Regions from separate parts of the Peribacillus sp. NJ4 genome, predicted to be linked through region 2. Evidence: a T-box and tRNA genes for the amino acid it is inferred to sense, from the RefSeq annotation. Region 2 holds a T-box; the other holds one or more tRNA genes.
What was found. The T-box of region 2 lies ahead of thrS (threonine--tRNA ligase). A T-box ahead of a tRNA ligase gene usually reads a tRNA of that ligase, here a tRNA-Thr.

Region 1 (4,259 bases), 580 kb from region 2:
TGGGGGGACGCAGAAGGATAGGGTAAGCGCGCTGTTGGATATGCGCGTCCAAGCAGTTAGGCCGGAAACGAGGCAAATCCCGTTTCCATTAAGGCGGAGCTGTGATGGCGAGGGAAATATAGTACCGAAGTTCCTGATTCCACGCTGCCAAGAAAAGCCTCTAGTGAGATGTAAGGTGCCCGTACCGCAAACCGACACAGGTAGGCGAGGAGAGAATCCTAAGGTGTGCGAGAGAACTCTCGTTAAGGAACTCGGCAAAATGACCCCGTAACTTCGGGAGAAGGGGTGCTTTTTAGGGTGAATAGCCCGGAAAAGCCGCAGTGAATAGGCCCAGGCGACTGTTTAGCAAAAACACAGGTCTCTGCGAAGCCGCAAGGCGAAGTATAGGGGCTGACACCTGCCCGGTGCTGGAAGGTTAAGGGGAGAGGTTAGCGCAAGCGAAGCTTTGAACCGAAGCCCCAGTAAACGGCGGCCGTAACTATAACGGTCCTAAGGTAGCGAAATTCCTTGTCGGGTAAGTTCCGACCCGCACGAAAGGTGTAACGATCTGGGCACTGTCTCAACGAGAGACTCGGTGAAATTATAGTACCTGTGAAGATGCAGGTTACCCGCGACAGGACGGAAAGACCCCGTGGAGCTTTACTGCAGCCTGATATTGAATTTTGGTACAGCTTGTACAGGATAGGTAGGAGCCTGAGAAGCCGGAGCGCTAGCTTCGGTGGAGGCGTTGGTGGGATACTACCCTGGCTGTATTGAAATTCTAACCCGCGCCCCTTATCGGGGTGGGAGACAGTGTCAGGTGGGCAGTTTGACTGGGGCGGTCGCCTCCTAAAGAGTAACGGAGGCGCCCAAAGGTTCCCTCAGAATGGTTGGAAATCATTCGTAGAGTGTAAAGGCACAAGGGAGCTTGACTGCGAGACCTACAAGTCGAGCAGGGACGAAAGTCGGGCTTAGTGATCCGGTGGTTCCGCATGGAAGGGCCATCGCTCAACGGATAAAAGCTACCCCGGGGATAACAGGCTTATCTCCCCCAAGAGTCCACATCGACGGGGAGGTTTGGCACCTCGATGTCGGCTCATCGCATCCTGGGGCTGTAGTCGGTCCCAAGGGTTGGGCTGTTCGCCCATTAAAGCGGTACGCGAGCTGGGTTCAGAACGTCGTGAGACAGTTCGGTCCCTATCCGTCGCGGGCGCAGGAAATTTGAGAGGAGCTGTCCTTAGTACGAGAGGACCGGGATGGACGCACCGCTGGTGTACCAGTTGTCTTGCCAAAGGCATAGCTGGGTAGCTACGTGCGGACGGGATAAGTGCTGAAAGCATCTAAGCATGAAGCCCCCCTCAAGATGAGATTTCCCATGGCGCAAGCTAGTAAGATCCCTGAAAGATGATCAGGTTGATAGGTCAGAGGTGGAAGCGTGGCGACATGTGGAGCTGACTGATACTAATAGATCGAGGACTTAACCAACGCTTTAAAAAAATGAAATACCTTCTTATTATCTAGTTTTGAAGGAATGAAAATTTCTTCTTGCATTTTTTCGAAAAGACGTTATAATAATATATGTCTTAAAAAAATGTTAACAATGTTTGGTGACGATAGCGAAGAGGTCACACCCGTTCCCATTCCGAACACGGCAGTTAAGCTCTTCAGCGCCGATGGTAGTTGGGGGTTTCCCCCTGTGAGAGTAGGACGTCGCCAAGCAGGTTTTATATGGAGGATTAGCTCAGCTGGGAGAGCATCTGCCTTACAAGCAGAGGGTCGGCGGTTCGATCCCGTCATCCTCCACCATTTTACACCTGCCGGTGTAGCTCAACTGGTAGAGCAACTGACTTGTAATCAGTAGGTTGGGGGTTCAAGTCCTCTTGCCGGCACCATATTTTGAAATAGTACAAGCACGAGCCATTAGCTCAGTTGGTAGAGCATCTGACTTTTAATCAGAGGGTCGAAGGTTCGAATCCTTCATGGCTCACCATTTTATATGCGGGTGTGGCGGAATTGGCAGACGCACCAGACTTAGGATCTGGCGCCGCAAGGCGTGGGGGTTCAAGTCCCTTCACCCGCATCTTTCATGCGGAAGTAGTTCAGTGGTAGAATACAACCTTGCCAAGGTTGGGGTCGCGGGTTCGAATCCCGTCTTCCGCTCCACTTTTCGTATGTGCCGGGGTGGCGGAACTGGCAGACGCACAGGACTTAAAATCCTGCGGTAGGTGACTACCGTACCGGTTCGATTCCGGTCCTCGGCACCATCTTAATATGCGCCCGTAGCTCAATTGGATAGAGCATCTGACTACGAATCAGAAGGTTGTAGGTTCGACTCCCGCCGGGCGCACCATGTTTTTATTGCGGGAAGTAGCTCAGCTTGGTAGAGCACTTGGTTTGGGACCAAGGGGTCGCAGGTTCGAATCCTGTCTTCCCGACCACGTGATTTTTAATGAATGGGGCCTTAGCTCAGCTGGGAGAGCGCCTGCCTTGCACGCAGGAGGTCAGCGGTTCGATCCCGCTAGGCTCCACCATTTTTCAATCAGATACTTATATTATATTGGCGGTGTAGCTCAGCTGGCTAGAGCGTACGGTTCATACCCGTGAGGTCGGGGGTTCGATCCCCTCCGCCGCTACCAATAAATATAAGGACCTTTAGCTCAGCTGGTTAGAGCAGACGGCTCATAACCGTCCGGTCGTAGGTTCGAGTCCTACAAGGTCCACCATATGCATTTTTTAAAGCCGTGGAGGTATACCCAAGTTCGGCTGAAGGGATCGGTCTTGAAAACCGACAGGGGAGTCAAATCCCGCGGGGGTTCGAATCCCTCTACCTCCTCCATTTTTTTAAAAAGCAGCAAGTTGTTTTGAAACAACCTTACATAGAGGAAGCGAAAAAACAATATTCACGAAAACTTGATGCAAATCGTTTCATTATTACCGTCGCGGGGTGGAGCAGTCCGGTAGCTCGTCGGGCTCATAACCCGAAGGTCGCAGGTTCAAATCCTGTCCCCGCAATTATTAGGTCCCGTGGTGTAGCGGTTAACATGCCTGCCTGTCACGCAGGAGATCGCGGGTTCGATTCCCGTCGGGACCGCCATTTTTTAAATTTAATACAAATGTGGCTCAGTAGCTCAGTCGGTAGAGCAAAGGACTGAAAATCCTTGTGTCGGCGGTTCGATTCCGTCCTGAGCCACCATATCTTTCATATTACGGCGGTTGTGGCGAAGTGGTTAACGCACCTGATTGTGGTTCAGGCATTCGTGGGTTCGATTCCCATCAGTCGCCCCATTTCGCGGGTGTAGTTTAGTGGTAAAACCTCAGCCTTCCAAGCTGATGATGAGGGTTCGATTCCCTTCACCCGCTCCAAATATGGGCCTATAGCTCAGCTGGTTAGAGCGCACGCCTGATAAGCGTGAGGTCGATGGTTCGAGTCCATTTAGGCCCACCATATTCATATTGTTCCGCAGTAGCTCAGTGGTAGAGCATTCGGCTGTTAACCGAACGGTCGTAGGTTCGAGTCCTACCTGCGGAGCCATGGGGAAGTACTCAAGAGGCTGAAGAGGCGCCCCTGCTAAGGGTGTAGGTCGCGCGAGCGGCGCGAGGGTTCAAATCCCTCCTTCTCCGCCATTTGGCCCGTTGGTCAAGCGGTTAAGACACCGCCCTTTCACGGCGGTAACACGGGTTCGAATCCCGTACGGGTCATAACAAAAAAGGAAGCATACATTCATGTATGCTTCTTTTTTTCATTTCTTTTCATTGATATAAGTATCTTTTTGTTTATAAGGAATGTTTCCAAGCTGGGAATCGATATTTTCTTCATCTAATGTATCTTCATATTCCTTTTGCTTTTTGTTCGGTATATCCACCCTATTTTTTTCCTTCGATATCATTTGCTGCAAATCCTTCATAGTCTTCTGGAAATCCATCCGTTTCATCTTCGGTTTTATAAAGATCATTATAATTGTCATGATCGCCGGTGTAATCAGATGGCGTTTCGGATGTACCGAATTTGGCGACTTCACCAAAGCTATCCTCTTTATCCACTATTTCATTTCCATGACGATTTTCAAAATGATCACCCTTAGATGGAATCAATATATCCTCTTCCACTGGTCGGTCTTGTATAGTAGGCCGTTCTGGGGCATGCTCGACACAGTAAAGAGTGCTTGGGATCGCTTCAAGCCTATCGATGGGGATTTCTATATCACAGGTTTCACAATGGCCATACGTACCCTCATCTATGGCATTCAATGCTTCTTCGATTTTCTCCATTTCAGATTGTG
Region 2 (4,259 bases):
ATTTACTCGTGAGTTTGGCGGATTTATTCGTGAATTTCGATGCTTTACTCGTGAGTTCGTATTAATAATCTTACTTTAACTGTTTCCAACAGTTCATTCCTGGCGTTGGCTGGGTATGGATTTGTAGATAGATAAAAAAAGACAGCCGATATATTCGGCTGTCTTTTTTTATCCAAACCTAATCCAATGGGCATTTACTCGTGAAATTCGCGCATTTACTCGTGAATTCCGTGCATTTACTCGTGAGTTTCGCCCATTTACTCGTGAATTCCGTGCATTTACTCGTGAATTTCGCCCATTTACTCGTGAATTTCGTGCATTTACTCGTGAATTTGGATTAAGCTGCTTTCATATTAGATGCTACGTTCTTTTATTTGCTGGACCATTTTCTTGATGAACGTTTCTATTGCGACATTTTCAAATTCTTTTTCCCCGTATTTCCGGACATTCACTTCATTTTCTTTCTCCTCTTTATCGCCAAGGACCAGCATATATGGGATTTTCCCCATCTGCGCTTCCCTGACTTTATACCCCAGCTTTTCATTCCGATCATCAATTTTCACTCTTATGCCTTGATTCTTCAGTTCTTTTTGAACCTTTAAACAATAATTCAAATGAACTTGTGAGACAGGGATGATCTGTACTTGCACCGGGGCAAGCCATACCGGAAAAGCACCGGCAAAATGTTCTATCAGGATTCCAAAAAAACGATCGATCGACCCAAATATGGCACGATGAATGACGACCGGACGAACTTTTTCATTATTTTCATCGATGTAAGTCAGATCAAATTTATCGGGCATCTGAAAATCAAGTTGGATTGTTGCACATTGATGGCTTCGTTTTAATGCATCTTTAATATGAAAATCAATTTTCGGTCCATAAAATGCCCCGTCCCCTTCATTTAACTGATAATGTATCCCGATGCTTTCCAGAACATTTTTCAAGGCTGTTTCAGAAGCTTCCCAAAGGGAATCATCGCCCATTGAATCCTCTGGACGTGTCGAGAGTTCCACCGAATACTCGAAACCAAAAGTGAGATACACCTTATCAATCAGATGAAACACTTGTTTAATTTCACTTTCGATTTGATCCTGCCGAACAAAAATGTGGGCATCATCCTGACAAAATGTACGGACCCGCAACATCCCGTTCAATGCACCGCTATATTCATGACGGTGGACTTGACCGAACTCGGCCATCCGGATGGGTAAATCCCTGTAAGAATAAAGATTGTTTTTGAAAATAAGCATATGACCTGGACAGTTCATTGGCTTCATAGCGAATTTTGTTTGATCCACCTCAGTGAAGTACATATTCTCATGGTAATGATCCCAGTGACCCGATTGTTCCCATAACCGCTGGTTCATCATGAAAGGAGTCCGAACTTCGTCGTAATCAGCTTCAGTCTGAAGCTCCCGCGAGAACTTCTCCAATTCATTTCTAACGATTTGTCCTTTCGGTAAATAAAACGGCATTCCAGGAGCTTCCTCCGAAAACATGAATAACTCCAACTGCTTCCCTAATTTTCGGTGATCGCGTTTGGCCGCCTCTTCCAAGAATTTATAATGATCCTGTAAATCTTTTTTCTTTCGGAAAGCCACGCCATACACCCTTTGAAGAACTTCATTTTGATTATCTCCCCGCCAATAGGCTCCCGATACACGAGTCAATTTGAACGATTTTACAAATGATGTGGATGGAAGGTGCGGTCCTCTGCAAAGATCGACGAATTCCCCCTGTTGATAGACCGTTAGTTTTTCATCTTTAGGGATATTCTTTGCTATATCCAACTTGAATGACTCCCCTCTATCCTGGAATAACTTCACAGCTTCTGCATAAGACACTTCGATCCTTTTAATTTCAAGATTTTCACTTATGATATGTTCCATCTCTTTTTCAATAGCTTGTAAATCTTCTGAGCTCAAAGGATGATCTAACTTAAAATCATAGTAAAAACCATCTTCCACGACTGGCCCCATCCCTAATTCCACATTTCGGTATATTCTTTTCACAGCCTGAGCCAAAACATGCGCCGATGTATGTCGTAAAACTTGTAAACCTTCATCCGAATCCAGAGTCAAAATCGACAGTTCGGCATCCTTATTCAACTTGAAACTTAGATCAACCAGTTGCTTATCCAGTTTTCCTGCTACTGCCTTTTTCCTTAAACTTGAGCTGATTGACCCTGCCACACCTTCCACTGTCATCCCTTGCGGATATTCCTTTTGCTGCCCATCCGGGAATTGAACCTTAATCATTTTTTCACCCATCACATAAACACCCCTTTTTATAATAAAAAAACGCACTCATCCCTATTCAAGGGACGAGTGCGTTTACCCGTGGTTCCACCCAATTTCCCATAAGCAAGAAACACTCATGGCTCTGGAGCTTGTAACGCAGCTTAGACGATATCAGGTACTCTCGTTCACCGATATAGCTCAAAGGCGGTAAATCAGTTTCCTAAGCCAGGAAGTTCGCAGCTGCCCTTCCCTCTCTGCAGACCGTAAAAATGATTCATGTCCTTATCATGGCAATATTTTTATATAAAAAAACGCACCCATCCCTATATAAGGGACGAGTGCGTTTATACCCGTGGTTCCACCCAATTTCCCATAAGCAAAAAACACTCATGGCTCTGGAGCTTGTAACGCAGCTTAGACGATATCAGTTACTCTTGTTCACCAATATAGCTCAAAGGCGGTAAATCAGTTTCCTAAGCCAGGAAGTTCGCAGCTGCCCTTCCCTCTCTGCAGACCGTAAAAATGATTCATGTCCTTATCATGGCAATATTATAAAAATAAAAAACGCACCATCCCTAAGTAAGGGACGAGTGCGTTATACCCGTGGTTCCACCCAATTTCCCATAAGTAGATTACTTATGGCTCTGGAGCTGTAACGTAGCTTAGACGATATCAGTTACTTTCGTTCACCGATATGGCTCAAAGGCGGTAAATCAGTTTCCTAAGCCAGGAAGTTCGCAGCTGCCCTTCCCTCTCTGCAGACCGTAAAAATGATTCATGTCCTTATCAATGCTTCTAAAATGTAAATGGATTTTTATATTGTTATATATATTACAATATATTCCCATAAGTGACAACCTCAAATTTTTTCATTTCATTACAAACACTAAATTGGTATAATTAGTAAAAAAGGAGTCGTCATGAAAAGTTTAAGCAATTGGTCTTTCGTATTTGCAGTGATTGGTGCCGTATCATTTTGCTGCGCCTTTTTTTTACCAAAATCCTTCGAGCTTCTAATGGTCTCAGGATTCGGTGCGTTACTTATTGGTATGTTATTTAGTTTCGGGGCCATGTTAAAAAGTGAAAAAGGAAAGACGAAGCTTCTGGCTGTGGCTGCCTTCTTTCTTTTAAGTTTCATTCTGGTTTGGAATGAACCATTTCAAATCATCAGGCTATTAACCTGGATGAAAAATTAATCAAAACCCGTTCGCCACGACGGGTTTTTGTATGTTTCCTATTGATTTTCATTGTGTGAATTTTCCTCTTTCGCTTCCCTTGGATTCTTTACACTAAGCAATAATGTCAGTCCAGTGGTCCAAAGAATTAGCGCGCATCCAAAGCCAAGCAAGGATAACGGTGCAAGGATTTGATGCTCCCCAAACATGACGGTGTCTGGCACAATAAGCAATGTGATAAGCGCCAATAAACAGAGAAGCACTCCTGTTGCATAGTAGACCTTGATTTGGAAAAGCGCCGCCAAAGGTAAAAAATGAATCCCTACAATAATGGCGATGACTCCAGGAATAAGATCGGTCTGATTGATCATATTACAGATGGCGATGGCAATCCCAATCAGCAAACCTTCGGCAATGAAAACGATATTAAACCAGAAATTCATACGTTTCAAACGCCTAGCCCCATTTTCTGAAACTTGATCGGGCATTTTTTGTGATGCATATATTAATGAAATGCCCTCTATAACCATTATGATTCCTACGAATATGGCAGCAAGTTCCACGTAAGGAAACCCCCACCCTTGCAATCCCATTACACCGGTACCTGCCCACAACGTGCCGAATAATGCCATGAAAATGACGCCAATTCCAGAACCGCGAAACGCCTCTTTCGATATGAGTCTTGAGGTTTGCATCATCAGTTTCCTTTCATCCACAGGTAATATCGTACATAGAATAATAGTATTGCGCTCACTCCCCGATTATTCATCATCACGGTCTTAAGCCATGCAGCCCAAACTGCAAAAATGCCAAAGCATTGACTATTATGGTGCCACTTCAC

Region 1: it encodes a tRNA-Thr, which carries the amino acid that the T-box ahead of thrS (threonine--tRNA ligase) is inferred to sense. The anticodon was not compared.

The regions. Positions count from the first base shown of each region.
Region 1 covers NZ_JAUCFQ010000001.1:704,597-708,855, forward strand. Annotated here, with positions in the region: rRNA gene QUF94_RS03510 (23S ribosomal RNA) at 1-1,464, shown strand, start outside; rRNA gene rrf (5S ribosomal RNA) at 1,583-1,698, shown strand; tRNA gene QUF94_RS03520 (tRNA-Val) at 1,710-1,785, shown strand; tRNA gene QUF94_RS03525 (tRNA-Thr) at 1,796-1,871, shown strand; tRNA gene QUF94_RS03530 (tRNA-Lys) at 1,894-1,969, shown strand; tRNA gene QUF94_RS03535 (tRNA-Leu) at 1,978-2,059, shown strand; tRNA gene QUF94_RS03540 (tRNA-Gly) at 2,068-2,142, shown strand; tRNA gene QUF94_RS03545 (tRNA-Leu) at 2,155-2,243, shown strand; tRNA gene QUF94_RS03550 (tRNA-Arg) at 2,253-2,329, shown strand; tRNA gene QUF94_RS03555 (tRNA-Pro) at 2,341-2,417, shown strand; tRNA gene QUF94_RS03560 (tRNA-Ala) at 2,435-2,510, shown strand; tRNA gene QUF94_RS03565 (tRNA-Met) at 2,539-2,615, shown strand; tRNA gene QUF94_RS03570 (tRNA-Ile) at 2,626-2,702, shown strand; tRNA gene QUF94_RS03575 (tRNA-Ser) at 2,723-2,815, shown strand; tRNA gene QUF94_RS03580 (tRNA-Met) at 2,918-2,991, shown strand; tRNA gene QUF94_RS03585 (tRNA-Asp) at 2,998-3,073, shown strand; tRNA gene QUF94_RS03590 (tRNA-Phe) at 3,097-3,172, shown strand; tRNA gene QUF94_RS03595 (tRNA-His) at 3,189-3,264, shown strand; tRNA gene QUF94_RS03600 (tRNA-Gly) at 3,269-3,342, shown strand; tRNA gene QUF94_RS03605 (tRNA-Ile) at 3,348-3,424, shown strand; tRNA gene QUF94_RS03610 (tRNA-Asn) at 3,437-3,511, shown strand; tRNA gene QUF94_RS03615 (tRNA-Ser) at 3,513-3,603, shown strand; tRNA gene QUF94_RS03620 (tRNA-Glu) at 3,607-3,678, shown strand; gene QUF94_RS03625 (hypothetical protein) at 3,720-3,842, opposite strand; gene QUF94_RS03630 (TraR/DksA C4-type zinc finger protein) at 3,844-4,259, opposite strand, start outside.
Region 2 covers NZ_JAUCFQ010000001.1:1,287,327-1,291,585, reverse strand. Annotated here, with positions in the region: gene QUF94_RS06470 (hypothetical protein) at 1-65, shown strand, start outside; gene QUF94_RS06465 (hypothetical protein) at 201-341, shown strand; gene thrS (threonine--tRNA ligase) at 354-2,261, opposite strand; T-box leader at 2,320-2,541, opposite strand; T-box leader at 2,571-2,794, opposite strand; T-box leader at 2,823-3,042, opposite strand; gene QUF94_RS06455 (hypothetical protein) at 3,164-3,439, shown strand; gene QUF94_RS06450 (DUF7010 family protein) at 3,478-4,134, opposite strand.